DNA from 3 places in the Desulfitobacterium sp. THU1 genome. Region 1 is predicted to be linked to each of the others. Evidence: riboswitches for the same ligand, from Rfam matches in the RefSeq annotation. Region 1 holds a riboswitch; each other region holds the start of a gene.
What was found. A riboswitch is a leader RNA that binds a small molecule or an ion and turns the genes downstream of it on or off. The one in region 1 is predicted to bind molybdenum cofactor.
Positions count from the first base shown of each region.

Region 2: it holds a riboswitch for molybdenum cofactor, as region 1 does, so the genes downstream of both, moaA (GTP 3',8-cyclase MoaA) here and mobB (molybdopterin-guanine dinucleotide biosynthesis protein B) in region 1, are expected to answer to the same signal.
Region 3: it holds a riboswitch for molybdenum cofactor, as region 1 does, so the genes downstream of both, AAC978_RS14640 (molybdopterin-binding protein) here and mobB (molybdopterin-guanine dinucleotide biosynthesis protein B) in region 1, are expected to answer to the same signal.

Region 1 covers NZ_JBBWUA010000017.1:35,752-40,545, forward strand. Annotated here, with positions in the region: gene AAC978_RS12625 (ABC transporter ATP-binding protein) at 1-396, opposite strand, end outside; gene AAC978_RS12630 (FecCD family ABC transporter permease) at 393-1,373, opposite strand; gene mobB (molybdopterin-guanine dinucleotide biosynthesis protein B) at 1,462-1,977, opposite strand; molybdenum cofactor riboswitch at 2,070-2,200, opposite strand; gene AAC978_RS12640 (class I SAM-dependent methyltransferase) at 2,523-3,146, shown strand; gene AAC978_RS12645 (4Fe-4S binding protein) at 3,260-4,711, opposite strand.
Region 2 covers NZ_JBBWUA010000004.1:170,097-174,890, reverse strand. Annotated here, with positions in the region: gene AAC978_RS05970 (MogA/MoaB family molybdenum cofactor biosynthesis protein) at 1-390, opposite strand, end outside; gene AAC978_RS05965 (MOSC domain-containing protein) at 390-824, opposite strand; gene moaC (cyclic pyranopterin monophosphate synthase MoaC) at 862-1,347, opposite strand; gene moaA (GTP 3',8-cyclase MoaA) at 1,350-2,321, opposite strand; molybdenum cofactor riboswitch at 2,408-2,532, opposite strand; gene mobA (molybdenum cofactor guanylyltransferase) at 2,718-3,332, opposite strand; gene fdhF (formate dehydrogenase subunit alpha) at 3,648-4,794, opposite strand, start outside.
Region 3 covers NZ_JBBWUA010000024.1:32,956-37,749, reverse strand. Annotated here, with positions in the region: gene AAC978_RS14650 (4Fe-4S dicluster domain-containing protein) at 174-767, shown strand; gene AAC978_RS14645 (Crp/Fnr family transcriptional regulator) at 772-1,476, opposite strand; molybdenum cofactor riboswitch at 1,671-1,805, shown strand; gene AAC978_RS14640 (molybdopterin-binding protein) at 1,799-2,821, shown strand; gene AAC978_RS14635 (NifB/NifX family molybdenum-iron cluster-binding protein) at 2,886-3,275, shown strand; gene AAC978_RS14630 (hypothetical protein) at 3,387-3,512, shown strand; gene AAC978_RS14625 (PRK06851 family protein) at 3,645-4,745, shown strand.

The sequences.
Region 1 (4,794 bases):
CTCTAAGTAGGAAATATTTACATTCCTCATAACCTCTTGAGCAAGCTCTAGATCGCGATCAGAAGGGACCGCGTAATTATTAATGTGAGCCGTCCTCCCCATGAGAACTACATCCATCACAGAATAGGGAAAAGGGGGAATGTGGTTTTGAGGAACATAACCCATGACTTTGGCAAGTTCTCGACGACTACTATGACTTACGTCCTTACCATTAATAATCACCTGCCCCTGCCTAGCTTGATATAGTCCTAAAACCGTCTTGAACAACGTTGTCTTGCCAGCGCCATTTGCCCCAAGCAAACAGACAACCTCCCCTTTTTCTACCGTAAAGGATACGTTTTCAAAAGTTAGCCTTTGATTATAACCAAAGGAAAGGTTTCTTATTTCTAAACTCAATTCCAACCCCTCCTACTATGTGATAAGAGATAAACGAAGAAGGGAGCCCCAATCAGAGAGGTTAGAATCCCTAAAGGAATCTCCATTGACAATAAACTGCGAGCTAAGGTATCTACCACAAGCAAGAAAGATCCCCCCACCAATATGGATACAGGGAGCAACTTCTGGTAATTAGGCCCTGTGATTGCTCGGGCGAAATGAGGGATAACCAGACCAACCCAGCCAATCATGCCGCTGATGGAAACTGCAGTAGCAGTGAGAAAGGTTGCACAAATAATGACGATCAAACGTAATCTATCTGTGTCGACTCCCATACTCTTGGCCTCTTCATCACCAAAGGCCAAGAGGTTTAACTTCCAGCGCAAAAGCCAGAGGGGAATAATGCCAATGATCATGCACGGAAGAACCATAGTGATATCTTTCATTTGGATAGAACTCAAACTACCCATCAGCCAATAGGTAATTGCCGGTAGTTTTTCATAAGGGTCTGCCACACATTTAATCAGAGAAACCAATGAGGTAAAAACCGTCCCGACTAACATGCCACCAAGAACCAGGATAAGGGTTATCTCACCCGAATTTTTTATTTTGTTGCCGATAAAATAAGTAAGCCCTACAGCTAACAGACCAAAGACAAAAGCGGATACTGTGATCCCCAGACTACCCCAAGAATAAAGGATGGCCAAGGTCGCTCCAAACCCAGCACCTGCGGATACACCTAAAATATCTGGAGAAACCAGTGGGTTTCTGAATGTACCCTGAAAAGCCGCACCGGAAACGGATAAAGCAAAACCGATCAGAATAGCACCGAGAATGCGCGGAATACGGATATCGAAGATGATGGTTTGAACCGTGGAAGATACTGTAGTTTCAACGCCAAATAGTTGTCTTGCCAATGTACCCCAAACATCCACTGGGTGAATGGGATATCTACCGACAGAAAGTGCGATGATTGATAAAAATATGATAATGATCATTAACAGAATCGGCCTTAATCTGCTCGATCTGTCACTATGGAATGAGCTGCTATACTTTGCTTCCATTTTTTAAGCAAAGACCTCCTCTCTACTTAATATTTTTATTATAAGTTTCCATATAAAATTTTATTGCCCTGACAATGCCTTCTACGTCTTCAATGTGGTAACAAGGAACACCGATACTCCAGACTTTATCACTGGCAATGGCTAAGAGCTCCTGGGGCTCAGAAATAAGATGCTCGCTGCGGGCGCAACGATGAACTTCAATTTTGGGTTTCCCACTTATTCTAAAACCTTCAGTGAGAATAATATCCACCTTATCGATTCGGCTGATTAAATCATCCAGCTCCTTTTCTTCATCAATCTTTTGAATAAGAGCTATTTTCTCCGCCGAGGCGATCATGACTATATCGGCCCCTGCTTGTGCCATTTTCCAGGAATCTTTGCCCGGCACATCCATATCAAAGCGGTGGGCATCATGTTTAATAGTAGCAATTTTTATCCCATCCTGTTTTAACCTAGCCACTACTTTTACTAACAAGGTGGTTTTTCCGGTACCAGATGGAGCTACAAAAGAAATAACCGGCGTATTATCATTCATCATCTTTTCTGCCTCCTCACATAGTTTAGGATTCTTTTGAGTTTCCCAATAAAGAAAGACACTTCTACGAAAATTGAGATACATGAAGAAGTGCCTTATCGGCTTCATTTCCTCCTTTCCATATCGGGGGGATGTTCGATTTCTCAATCATCCCTGTGGGTAATCTACCCAGGCCTTATTGCCATAGTTTACCCGTAGGCAATAAGGCTCGGAGTGCTATTTAATTAGCTCACGGTCCAATGGTTTGAAATCAAGTGCACTTAATCACTAATATAGCAAGAACCGTGCCAGTCAACGAAAGCCCTTCAGATCGCTATTTCTCAGGGCTCTAGCTTTTCTAAAGGCTACAAACTCGTTCCATAATGAGACTCTCTTTTTCAATATGAAAAAGAGAGTCTTACTCACGCATAGACGAAATGCCCTCCAAACGTGTTGCTCACGTAGGAGGGCATTGGTGACTGCGCTTTTTCCTCGCCATGGTGTCTTGGTAAATGATAGAATGGAAACAAATATTGTCGGTGAAAATAACTATAGGAGGCAGAAATCCTATGGCACAAAATAATAGTAGCAGAACCAACGACGACCGAGGGATTACTCTGTTTGACCGGATCGCGCCGGTGTATGGGCTTTACTTTAATTATCAAACTCGCAGGTATCAGATGAATCTGGAAAAGGTCAAGCAAGAGTTCCCCTTACCTATATGCCCAAAAGCCTTGGATGTGGGGTGTGGTACAGGTGCTTTATGTTATGTACTGCAAAATCAGGGATGGGAAATTACCGGGGTGGAGCCCAGTCGAGGCATGCTTGGCGTCGCTACAAAAAAGCTCGCCAATCTAGAGATTCCGCTCGTGCGAGCCGACGTGCTAGCCGGCCTACCCTTTCCTGATCAAAGCTTTGATGTGACCCTAGCTTCTTTTGTTGCCCATGGATTAAATGCCGAGCAGAGAAAAGCCATGTACAGGGAGATGAACAGGGTGGCAAAAGAATATGTGATCCTTATTGATTATAACCAAAATCGCTCCTTCATCACGGATATGGCAGAAACCCTAGAGGGCGGTGATTATTTCAACTTTATTAAGCAAGTGGAGTCAGAGCTTAAGGAAGTCTTTGACCAAATTGATATCATCCCCACGGGTCCCCATTCGTCATGGTATATCTGTCGGGCGATTTAGCTGGCATTTCCCCATCCATGCTTGAAAGTTAGAAATTGCCTCCTAATCGAAATGTTGTCGTTGTAAAGTCATATATTTCTCCATAATGGTGGCTTCTGCATCGGTGGCGATGATTATTGTTTTAAATATTCCTTAATCTGACTGAAACTATATCCTGGCGACACCTCTTCAATCGACTTCATTTGGGTTTGAGCAGGAACTCCATCCGGTATTTTAAAAAGTTGGTAGAACTCATTTAGATCCATCTTTAAGCTCTCTGCTGCTTCGCGTATGGTCATCGAACCCTTAATCCCACTCACATCGACTTTATTAGGGTTATTATCAGCTTCAGACTTTTCCGCCTGTAAATCTCCATTGCTTACCCCCTGCTCCTCTTTGCTCACCTCAGACACAGCTGAGCTCTCCTCTAGCTCAGCCTTCTCTTTTGCAGCATCAAAGTCATATTCCGGAGCTTCCTGAGAAATTTCGCTCATCTTTGTAGACTTGGCAACTTTTTCCGGAATTCCAAGCTTTTCATAGAGTTCGGGCAGGGATAAACCTGTCGCTGAGGCCGCTTCCTCAATGGTGTAATACCCTTTGACCTCAGAAACAGGGATGATCTCCCCTTCTTTTAAAGGAGCAGGTATGGTCTGGAAGTTCCCTGTCGCATCGGCGACCAAAACCGTCCCAAAGAATAACCCAACAACTATGGCTAGTGTCAGCAAGGGGTGGCTGACCTTATGGGCGACTTTAACTTCTAGGGCACCTTTTTTAGGGCAGGCGAGAACGCATTCATTACAACTGATACATTCTGCATCGGTCACTTTGACCGCTTTTTCTACATCGATATTAACAGGACAGACCTTATTGCATTTTTTGCAGTTTATACAAAGGCTCTCATTTCTCACGACTTTCGTAGGGCTAAACTTCCCCAAGATCCCATAGAGGGCACCTGCCGGACAGAGATACTTACAAAAAAATCGATCATAAATCAACGACCCTACGACGGTTATCCCAAGCAAAATAAAACCGATAATCGACTTGGGATCTTCTTCAATCGCTTCAGGAATCGATGTAATATGCCCATAAGCTACATAGGGATCATAAGGAGATATCCAAAGGGTGCCATAGTACCACGCCATGCCGACCATAAGGACTAATATAATATACTTCAAATATCTTAAGGGTCTGTCAATGGCCTGGGGTACAACTCGACGTTTTTTAAATAACTTTATCCCTATACGGGCAAATAGCTCTTGTAAAGCGCCAAAGGGACAAAGAAGGCCGCAGAAGCTCCGTCGAAAAAGAAGGGCTAAGACAACAGTTAGAACGAGTATAACCACAGTTCCAGAATAGATTTTTTGGATAGTGCTTCCCATAAAGAGAAGGGTATAAAGACTTTCTAATCCTCCGAGGGGACATAAAGCATGCACGGATGGGGATTTACCCCCGCCAAGAACTTGATGCATAAAGGATTCGTAAGTAACGAGGCCGAGTAGGCCGATCAAAATCAACAGCCTAAGCCACTTGGCGACCTTGTTAAGATTGAAGCTTGTCTTGGTGTCTAGTTTCGTCTTCAAACTCATTAAAAACACTCCCTCTATTAACGTTTAAATCTTATGTTCGTTATTATAGGGGGTGAATATGGCAAGACTTTGTCATTAGTTTG
Region 2 (4,794 bases), on a different contig from region 1:
GCCTGGCATATTGATGATTAATGTCTTCTTGCGTAAGACAGCAACGGCACGGCTTAACATAGCCTTCGGAGTGATTTTGTAGCTTTCATAACGCATTACTTCGGCAATTCCTGGAACCAGACGATCAGAGATAGAAATGGTGGCTTCCGGAGTAACGTCACGCAAAGAGAAGCCTGTGCCACCTGTGGTTAGAATAAGATCTAAACCATTCACATCTACCCATTCTTTCATAGTCTGTGCCAAAATTTCTTGGTCATCTGGAACGATGGTATACAAAACTACCTCTCCGCCGATTTCTTTGACGAGATCTTTCAAAACAGCTCCGGAAAGATCCTCTCTCTGACCTTGCGAGCCTTTATCGCTAGCGGTAATGACCCCGACTCTTAACATTACTCCATCACCTCTACGACATCTCCGACACTAATCGGTCCACCTTCTAAAACACGGATAAAGATTCCTTCCTTAGGCATAACACAGTCACCTGCTTGATAGTAGATAGCACATCGAGTATGGCACTCTTTCCCGATCTGAGTCACTTCCCCAACACCGGACTCGCCGATCTTGACTTTCGTGCCAATGGGCAAGCTGACGAGGTCAATCCCCTCTGTGGTCAGGTTTTCAGCGAAATCCCCCGGTCCAACATCAAGTCCCATATCTTGCATTTTCTTAATGCTTTCCATCGCCAATAAGCTTACTTGCCGGTGCCAATCTCCACCATGAGCATCTCCTTCAATCCCGAAGTTTACCTTTAGTACCCCTTCGCCCACATTTTTCTTTCGCATACCTTTTTTCTCACTGGTACATACTGCAATAATTTTAGCCATTTTCTTTTCCTCCAAATTCTTACTCGAGTTCATAGCTTCACCCGTTATGATCTTCTTTCCGAACGAAATGTCCGCTCTTGCCTCCGGTTTTCTCCATAAGGCGAATCTCTCCGATAACCATCGTTTTATCAATGGCTTTGCACATGTCATATATAGTCAAGGCCGCTACACTGACTGCCGTCAGTGCTTCCATCTCGACCCCCGTCTTCCCAGTAACTTTGACGATCCCTTCAACTTCGATGGTCCTGGGAGGAACGATCTCAAAGTTCAGCTTCGCCCCGGTGATAGCTAGAGGGTGGCACATGGGAATAAGCTGAGACGTTTGCTTTGCTGCCATAATTCCAGCCACTTGGGCTACCGCTAGAACATCACCTTTGGCGATCTGCCCCGAGCGAATTCTTTCCAAAGTTTCCGGCTGCATTTCTATCTTACCTCGAGCTGTCGCTACCCGCATGGTCTCCGACTTATCTGAGACATCGACCATCTTTGCCCGACCTTCTTCATCAAAGTGCGTTAACTCCATCATTATCCTCCAATCTGAGACATGATCCGCTGATCTTGCCAAGCTTCATTATTCATGTGATGCTCTGCCGGTTTATACCAAATGGCCTCTGACAAAGCTTGTTTGACTTCTTCATCACTCTTGTCAGATCTCAGCAATTTGCGAAAATCTAATTCATTCGCGCTATGCAGGCACAAACGCAACTTCCCATCAGGTGTTAAACGGACCCGATTGCAGGTGTTACAAAAATGTTTGCTTAGAGCACTGATAAAACCAATGCTGCCTTTAAAACCTTCAGAAGTGATATATTCTGCAGGACCACCACCTCGAATATCATGAGTCGGTTTAAGGCCCTCTAGACCAAGCTTCTCTTTCATCTCATCAATCGACACGAACTCGTTACGTTTATCTGAGCTAACGCCAATCGGCATAAGCTCAATAAAACGCACATGGAGCGGATAATCGCGAGCCAATTCCATAAAACGAGGTAGCTCATGGGTATTTAGATCGCGCACTACCACAACATTGAGTTTTACGGGATGAAGACCAACCTCTAAGGAACGATGAATGCCCTCTATGACTTTGTTAACATCCCCTCCCCGAGTTATTTCTCTGAATTTTTCAGGGTTGAAGGTATCAAGACTAATATTGACTCTGCTGACCCCGGCCTTTTTTAAATCCGCAGCCATTTCCGGAAGTAGCAGACCGTTGGTTGTAATCATTAGATCCTCTACTCCCGGGATTTGCGATGCTTCTTGCAAAAAGTCGAGAACTCCTGCCCGAACTAGTGGCTCTCCCCCAGTGATGCGAAACCGTTTGAATCCAAGAGAAGTACTAATCTGCATAACGCGTAAAATTTCTTCATAGGACAAAATAGAATCATGGGGAATCCATTGGACTCCTTCAGCCGGCATGCAATATTGACAGCGTAGGTTGCAGCGGTCTGTAATGGAAATCCTCAAATATTCAATCTTGCGCTGATATTGATCTTGCATAGATTTCCTCACCCTTCATCTTTTACTATCTACCCTACAAGCAAATAAAAAAAGCTCCACGGTCTGTACAACCGCGGAACTATCCCGCATTTACTACAGACTCCTTTCCAAATGGGAGGCAAGACCGTTTCCAGTCATACCCGGTGCTTTCACACAGTCTGGTCAACCATAGTAAAACTTTAGGTCACCAGTTTCGGAGCATAAAACGTATTTAATTAAGCATTAAGAAGAAACTCTTCTTATATTAGTCTTATTGTTATATTCCTATTACATTTGTATTCGATTTATATCTATGATTCATATTATAAATGATATTTTATATTTAGTATACACCATTTTTCCATTTGTGAAAAGCGATTCTATCAGCATACCCCTGTGAGAAAATTTGCCATTGTGTCAAGACATCTGTTGTTTTTTTAGCGCTAAACACTCTTGGGGAGTATTGACGCTACTTAAATTCAGTTGAATCTCTGGAAAGTCTCGAAAATCTTCTTCTCTTAGAAAGTGAACGCTACACAGACGAAAAACGTCTCTCAAGCTTAAGCGGTTGGCCATTAACTGCTTTTCAATGACGGGCAGGCAGCTTTTATGGTAGAAGGCATGGAGAGGATAAAATCCTCCACCTATCTCCGGGGCCAAAATATCCTTTTCGTCAATCTCCCTGGCCATGAAACGAATCACTTCCGAGTTCAAGAAGGGCATATCACAGGCTACAAAAAATGTATGATCATAGCGGGCTACTCTTAGACAAGCTTCTAAACCTCCAAGAGGACCCCGATCCGGATAGTTATCCTTAACCACCTGAACATCATAGCTAGCGTATAACTCTGGATGATTGCTGCTAACGACTACTTCCGAAAAAACCATCCTTAATGCAGATAGACTTCTCTCAATAAGTGGTACGCCATCCCATTCGATAAAGGCCTTATTGCTTCCCATGCGGGAACTTTTACCTCCAGATAAGATTATTCCAGTCATGGGCAAAAGGTGTTGTCCGTGATTAGCACCCATCACATATGTCTCCTTTGCACTATCAATGCTTTAAATCTGTCTTTATTGTAACACAGGCAAACCCTTACTATAAAGTAGAAGTGTCAAGGGTATACACTGAATGAATACCCTTGACACTCCTGTAAACTTATCCCATATACGGGCTAGTCAATTAGTCAATTCCCTAATATGAGTTAAAACTCAGCCTGTCGCGAGTTTCCTTTATCCTCTCAGCGCACATAGGAAACTAGCTTGCTTGCGTTGACTTGTCCTCCTCTATGAGGGAAAGTCAACTAAGCACCAGACAAAGCGAGCTCTGTCTGGTGCAAGTTTCCCTTATCGTGCAGGTTGCTTTAGTGGTTCCACCCGCACACCGCAGACCTTATACTCATAGGTCTTAGTTACTTTATCATACGCCCCGTTCGTCAAGACATTCGTCGGAGACTCCTTGTAATGTAGGGTCATAAAGAGAACTCCTGGTGGGACTCGTTTGGTTACCCAGACCTTAGTCACTACCTCACCGCGGCGGGAAACTACTTTAACTATTTCACCGTCTTGGATCCCCAATCGTTTAGCATCCTTAGGATTAAGCTCAGCCAATTCCTCTGGCGCATGCTCATCCAGCGCCGCTGAAAAACGGGTGGAGATATTGTAGTGTTGCAGCTTACGGCCCGTGGTCAGTAGGAATGGATACTCTTCATCAGGCAGCTCATCCGGCACTTGATGCTCAATCGCCATGAACAAGCCTTTGCCGCGAGTAAATTTCCCTTCATGCAGGAATTTTGTTCCCGGATGCTCGGCATGGGGAACCGGCCATTGCAGACCCTGATTGCCCAGACGTCCATAGGTGATTCCAGCAAATGCAGGCGTCAGAGTAGCAATCTCCTGCATGATTTCCGCCGGAGATTCGTAAGTCATGGGATACCCCATCCGCGTGGCAAGATCGCAAATGATTTCCCAATCTGCCCTCGCGTCGCCGATAGGCTTAATTGCCCGATTAACCCTTTGCACCCGCCGCTCGGTATTCGTGAAGGTGCCGTCCTTTTCTGCAAAGCTGGCGCCAGGTAGAATTACATCGGCCAGTTCAGCAGTCTCCGACATGAAAATGTTTTGAACAACAAGGAAATCCAGTGTCTCCAGACCCTTACGCACATGATTGGCATCGGCATCAGTAAGCAAAGGGTCTTCACCCATGACATACATAGCTCTCAATTCCCGCTTGACCCCTGAGTCAAACATATCAGGAATCATGAAGCCTGGATTAGGGTTGAGGGTAACTCCCCAGGCCTCTTCAAACTTAGCCCGTGCAGCGGGGTTGGTAACGCTCTGATAACCGGTGTAAACGTTCGGCAGTGCCCCCATATCACAGGCTCCCTGCACATTGTTCTGCCCACGCAGCGGGTTGACGCCGGAGCTTTCCTTCCCGATATTGCCGGTCAGCATCGCTAAATTGGCCAGGGACATTACATTATCTGTGCCATAA
Region 3 (4,794 bases), on a different contig from region 1:
GCCTTTTTCAAACACCATACCTCATGAGAATGCCGGTTCTTGACCAAATTTATGGCAAAGAACCGGCATTCTCATGGTTTATTAAGAAGTGTGACTCAGGACACATCTAAATTAGGGTTGGATGGTAAAATGGATTAGAATGATTTAGTATATTGCAAGTGGGGGAAATAGTAATGACCGAAGAAGGTTTTGTACTCGAACACTGCCGTAAAAATTGCGTTAAATCTACGCAGGACTGGTCGTTGCTCTACGAGCAGCTCAATCAGCTTTTTCAGGATATGAATTTTTCAACACATTTAGCGACGAAATTTTCTTCGGTTCACTATCATCATCTGCCGAAAATCGGCTTAGCCGGTTGTCCTAATGCATGTTCGCAACCCCAGATTAAGGATATAGGTATTATCGGCTATCTATTACCGAAATTCACGGATGACCACTGTACCGGCTGTCAAGCCTGCATCCGTTCTTGTCAAGAAAAAGCCTTAACTTGGCAAGAGGGTTTAGTGTTTAATGAAGAGCTCTGTCTTGGTTGCGGGGATTGTATTCGCACTTGCAAGACAGGTAAGATAGTATCTGGAGAGTCTGGCTGGAATCTTTATTTGGGAGGTCGTCTCGGCAGGAAGCCTAAGTTAGCTCGCCTTTCTAAGGAGAAGTTTCGAAGCGATAAGGTTTATCAAAAAATTGGTTTACTACTAGAAGACTATCTGGAAAACTGCCTTCCCAACGAAAGGCTTACCCATTTTCTCGACCGTCGTACCGAGTTGTAAATGCTTAAAGGGAGTTTTGACGGTCATGAATCCATTCCTGTAGTTGCTCAAGACTAAGTACCGTGATGAGCTTTTTCTCAATCTTCAAGATTCCCAGGTCTTTAAGCTCACCCAGAATACGACTTACGGATTCTCGGGCTAAGCTACACATTCCCGCTAAATCTGTGGCAGAGAGGGGAATAGTAATATTTATTCCTTCGTCCGTCTCTTGTCCATGGACATGTGCCAAAGCAAATATTTTTGCACCTAAACGGGATCTGGCATCCCCAAGAGCTATATTCTTGATTTGACGATAGGCGCGGCGAAGATCCAAAGCCATATTTTGATAAAAAGGCCATAGGTCGGAAGGGTTTTCCTTAAGATACTGGAGAAGGATTCTCCGTTCTAACACAAATACCTCCGATGTTTCGGTAGTAATGACTGCATAAGGATATACCTTGCTATCAAATATGACCTCTGGGAAAAAGGCAGGGGCTTGAAGAATCCGAAAAATCTTCTCAGTAAATTCGCTCATCAATAAGATTTGCACTCGGCCTTTGAGCAAAAAGTAGACATAATTACCTTCCTCACCGGTGAAGAAAAGAAATTGCTTCGCAGCAAATTGCCTGATCCTTCCATGGGACGCACAGTATTCCCAGAATGATTCAGGTAGCTTTTCCCAAAGGGGATCCTTATGAAATATTTCGAATCCAGTTTTATTGACTGTCATGGGGAATGGGTCACCTCTTTTCAAGTAAATCAATGGCCTGATCGATTGTCTAATTAGTAAAAATTCGCTACGGACTTAAATAAACCCTCTTATGGATTACGATAATAACGGACACTAATAATATTTGATACGGATAATAACGGCAATATTATTAATGTCCTATTATTTTATTTCCCATAATGAAGTTTTAGTTTATAATAATAGTAACCCGAGCCTAATAGCCTAAGGGTTTTTCTATGGTGTTAGGCCGTTTCAGAATTCTGAAACCGGGGTGTGTTTAGAAATGAACATGCCTTCTGCATACGAAAAGGAGGAAAAATCAATGCAAAAGATCAAGATACAGGATGCCATTGGGGCTGTGCTTATGCACGATATGACTCAAATTATTCCCGGAAAGACCAAGGATGCTCGTTTCAGAAAGGGTCATGTAATCAAGGAAGAAGATATCCCGGTACTCCTTAGTATGGGAAAAGAACATATCTATGTATGGGACCAGAAACCGGGACTTATACACGAGGATGAAGCAGCAGAGCGTCTGGCGAAAGCCGTAGCTGGACCGGGGTTAAAATTTAGTGAGACAAAAGAGGGCAAGGTCAATTTGATTGCCGAACTAGATGGCTTAATCTATGCATCCGAGGAAGGTATTTACGCTTTAAATTCTATTGAACATATTATTCTTGCTACGTTGCACAATCATCGTCCGGTTAAAAAGGGCGATAAAATTGCCGGTACACGAGTTGTACCTTTAATGATTGACGAAAAAGTTATTCTGGAAGCAGAGGAAATTACTCGTCAGTTTAAAGAACCCATCCTCCAAATTCGCCCCCTCCAATCGAAAAAGGTTGGGGTGGTTACTACTGGAAGTGAAGTATACCACGGTAGAATTCAAGATAAATTTGGACCTGTGCTCCAAGGGAAGGTGGCCGAATGGGGTTCCGAGCTCTTGGGACAAACCTTTGCCGATGATAATGTGGAAATGATTCAAGAACGCATCCGTGAACATATTGCTCAGGGAGCAGAAATGGTCCTTGTAACGGGGGGAATGTCTGTAGATCCAGACGATTTGACGCCAACTGCTATCAAAGGACTAGGAGGGGAACTGGTGACTTATGGTACCCCTGTGCTTCCTGGGGCAATGCTTTTACTGGCTTATTTAGATGATATTCCCATCATGGGATTGCCGGGTTGTGTGATGTACTCTCGGAAAACGGTCTTTGACCTTGTCGCTACGCGGATTCTTGCTGGAGAGCGTCTGACCCGACTAGAAATCGCCAAATACGGGCATGGAGGATTGTGCTTAGAATGTCCCCAATGTACCTATCCTCATTGTTCCTTCGGAAAATAAACAAACACCCCAAACGTATTGCCAGGCAAGTATTTTATCCAGTTTCGAAAGGTAGGTTTATATGATGAACAGAAAAATTGCCATTCCGACAGAAGGGGAACTTGTGAACGCGCATTTTGGTCGCAGTCAAGCCTTTACTCTCTTTGAGATTCAAGAGGGAAAGGTTTCCGGCCAAGAACGCATCGATACAGCAAATTTTCAGCATCAACACGAAGGGATTGCCCAACTCTTAAAGTCTAAAGGAGTTGAGACCGTTATTTGTGGGGGAATTGGGCCGGGAGCTATCAGCGGCCTTGAAAATGCTGGACTAGAAATCCTTCGCGGAGCTAATGGACCGGCAAGCGCTGTCGCCCAATCCTATGCTGACGGAACCTTTGTTTCTTCTAATGCTGTTTGCAACCATAATCATGATCACGGACACAATCATGATCACGGGCATCACCATCACCATTGATTGATTTTTTCGCTCAAGGCAAAACTACATCAAAACTGCATATTGAAGTGAGAATATACTCAGAATAAGTATGGGTGCTCAAACTATGGCGTAGAAAGGGCGGATTTTGGCATGGGAAAACATAAAAAAGTATCGCGTCCCAAATCTCCTGTTACCGTGAGAGACCCGCATTATCAAGAATATGATATGCAGAAGGAACGGAACATCTACGACTATAAAGGGTACAGGCATCCTTAACTCATGGAGAGGGATCAGCGTAAGCTGGTCCTCTTTTTATATTTTGATGGGGAATCTTTTCTTGTCACCCATTAGCCTGCAGCTGAATACTATTATTGATGCAGGAACATTCCTTTGGAAAGGGGAGTCAATATGTCGAAAAATCCAGTGATTAGAAAAATGTTCCCCGGTGGTGTGACTTATCTTGGTTTTCATTCTTATTACAAGTACTTAGCTGATACTGATGCGACCCATATCTATATTATTAAAGGTGGACCCGGGGTAGGAAAGTCGACCTTTATGAAAAAAATCGGGGAAGAGATGCTTAAGGCTGGCTATGATCTAGAATATCATTGCTGCTCCTCTGACAATAATTCGATTGATGGGATTGTTGTGCCAGAATTAGGAATTGCCTTATTAGATGGTACTTCTCCCCATATCGTCGATCCGCAAACCCCAGGAGCTGTGGACGAAATCATTAATTTAGGAGAGTACTGGGACGATTCTTTAATTATCCCGCACAAAAAAGATATTATTGACTGCAACAAAGAGATTAGCCGTTGCTTTCAGAGTGCTTATTTTGCCTTAAAAGATGCCAAAAACGCCATGGATGAATGGGAGTTCTATATTCAACCGCATCAAAACTGGCAGGGAATCAATCAGCTTTACTTAAACCTTAGTCGTGAGCTTTATCAAGCTTCTTCCGGCCAAGGATCCGGGAAAATTCGTCGTTTATTTACTTGGGCGCACACTCCCCAAGGAAGAATTCAATATATTGACAGCCTTATCCTAGGCATGCAGACCCTCTATCTGTTGACTGGGCAAGCCGGGACAGGTAAATCCAGCTTCTTAACCCACATGGCAGAGGATGCCAAACTACTGAATTATGATGTGGAAATATATCACAATGCTCTCGAACCAGATAAGATAGATTTGCTCATTATTCCGGAGCTCAAAACAGCCTTAGCTGTATCTTCTGAACACTATCCCTATACCCCTGAGTTCTCCGGAGCTGTAGTTTCTCTTGATTTTGACCATTATCTCGATCGGTCGAGTCTAACGGTTTATGAAGAGTATATCGATGATTGTCGGAGTCGGGTAGAGCAAAGCATCCAGAGAGCCCAGACTCATTCCCAGAGAGCAAAGAAGCTACATGATGAACTAGAGAGATATTATATCCCGGCAATGAAGTTTGAAGCAATTGATAAAAAACTCTATTCCGTTCTCGAAAGGATTAGGAAAGCGATTCATTAAAAAGATCCGGATATAAAATTATCAATAATTACCATCAAGCAAAGCGAAA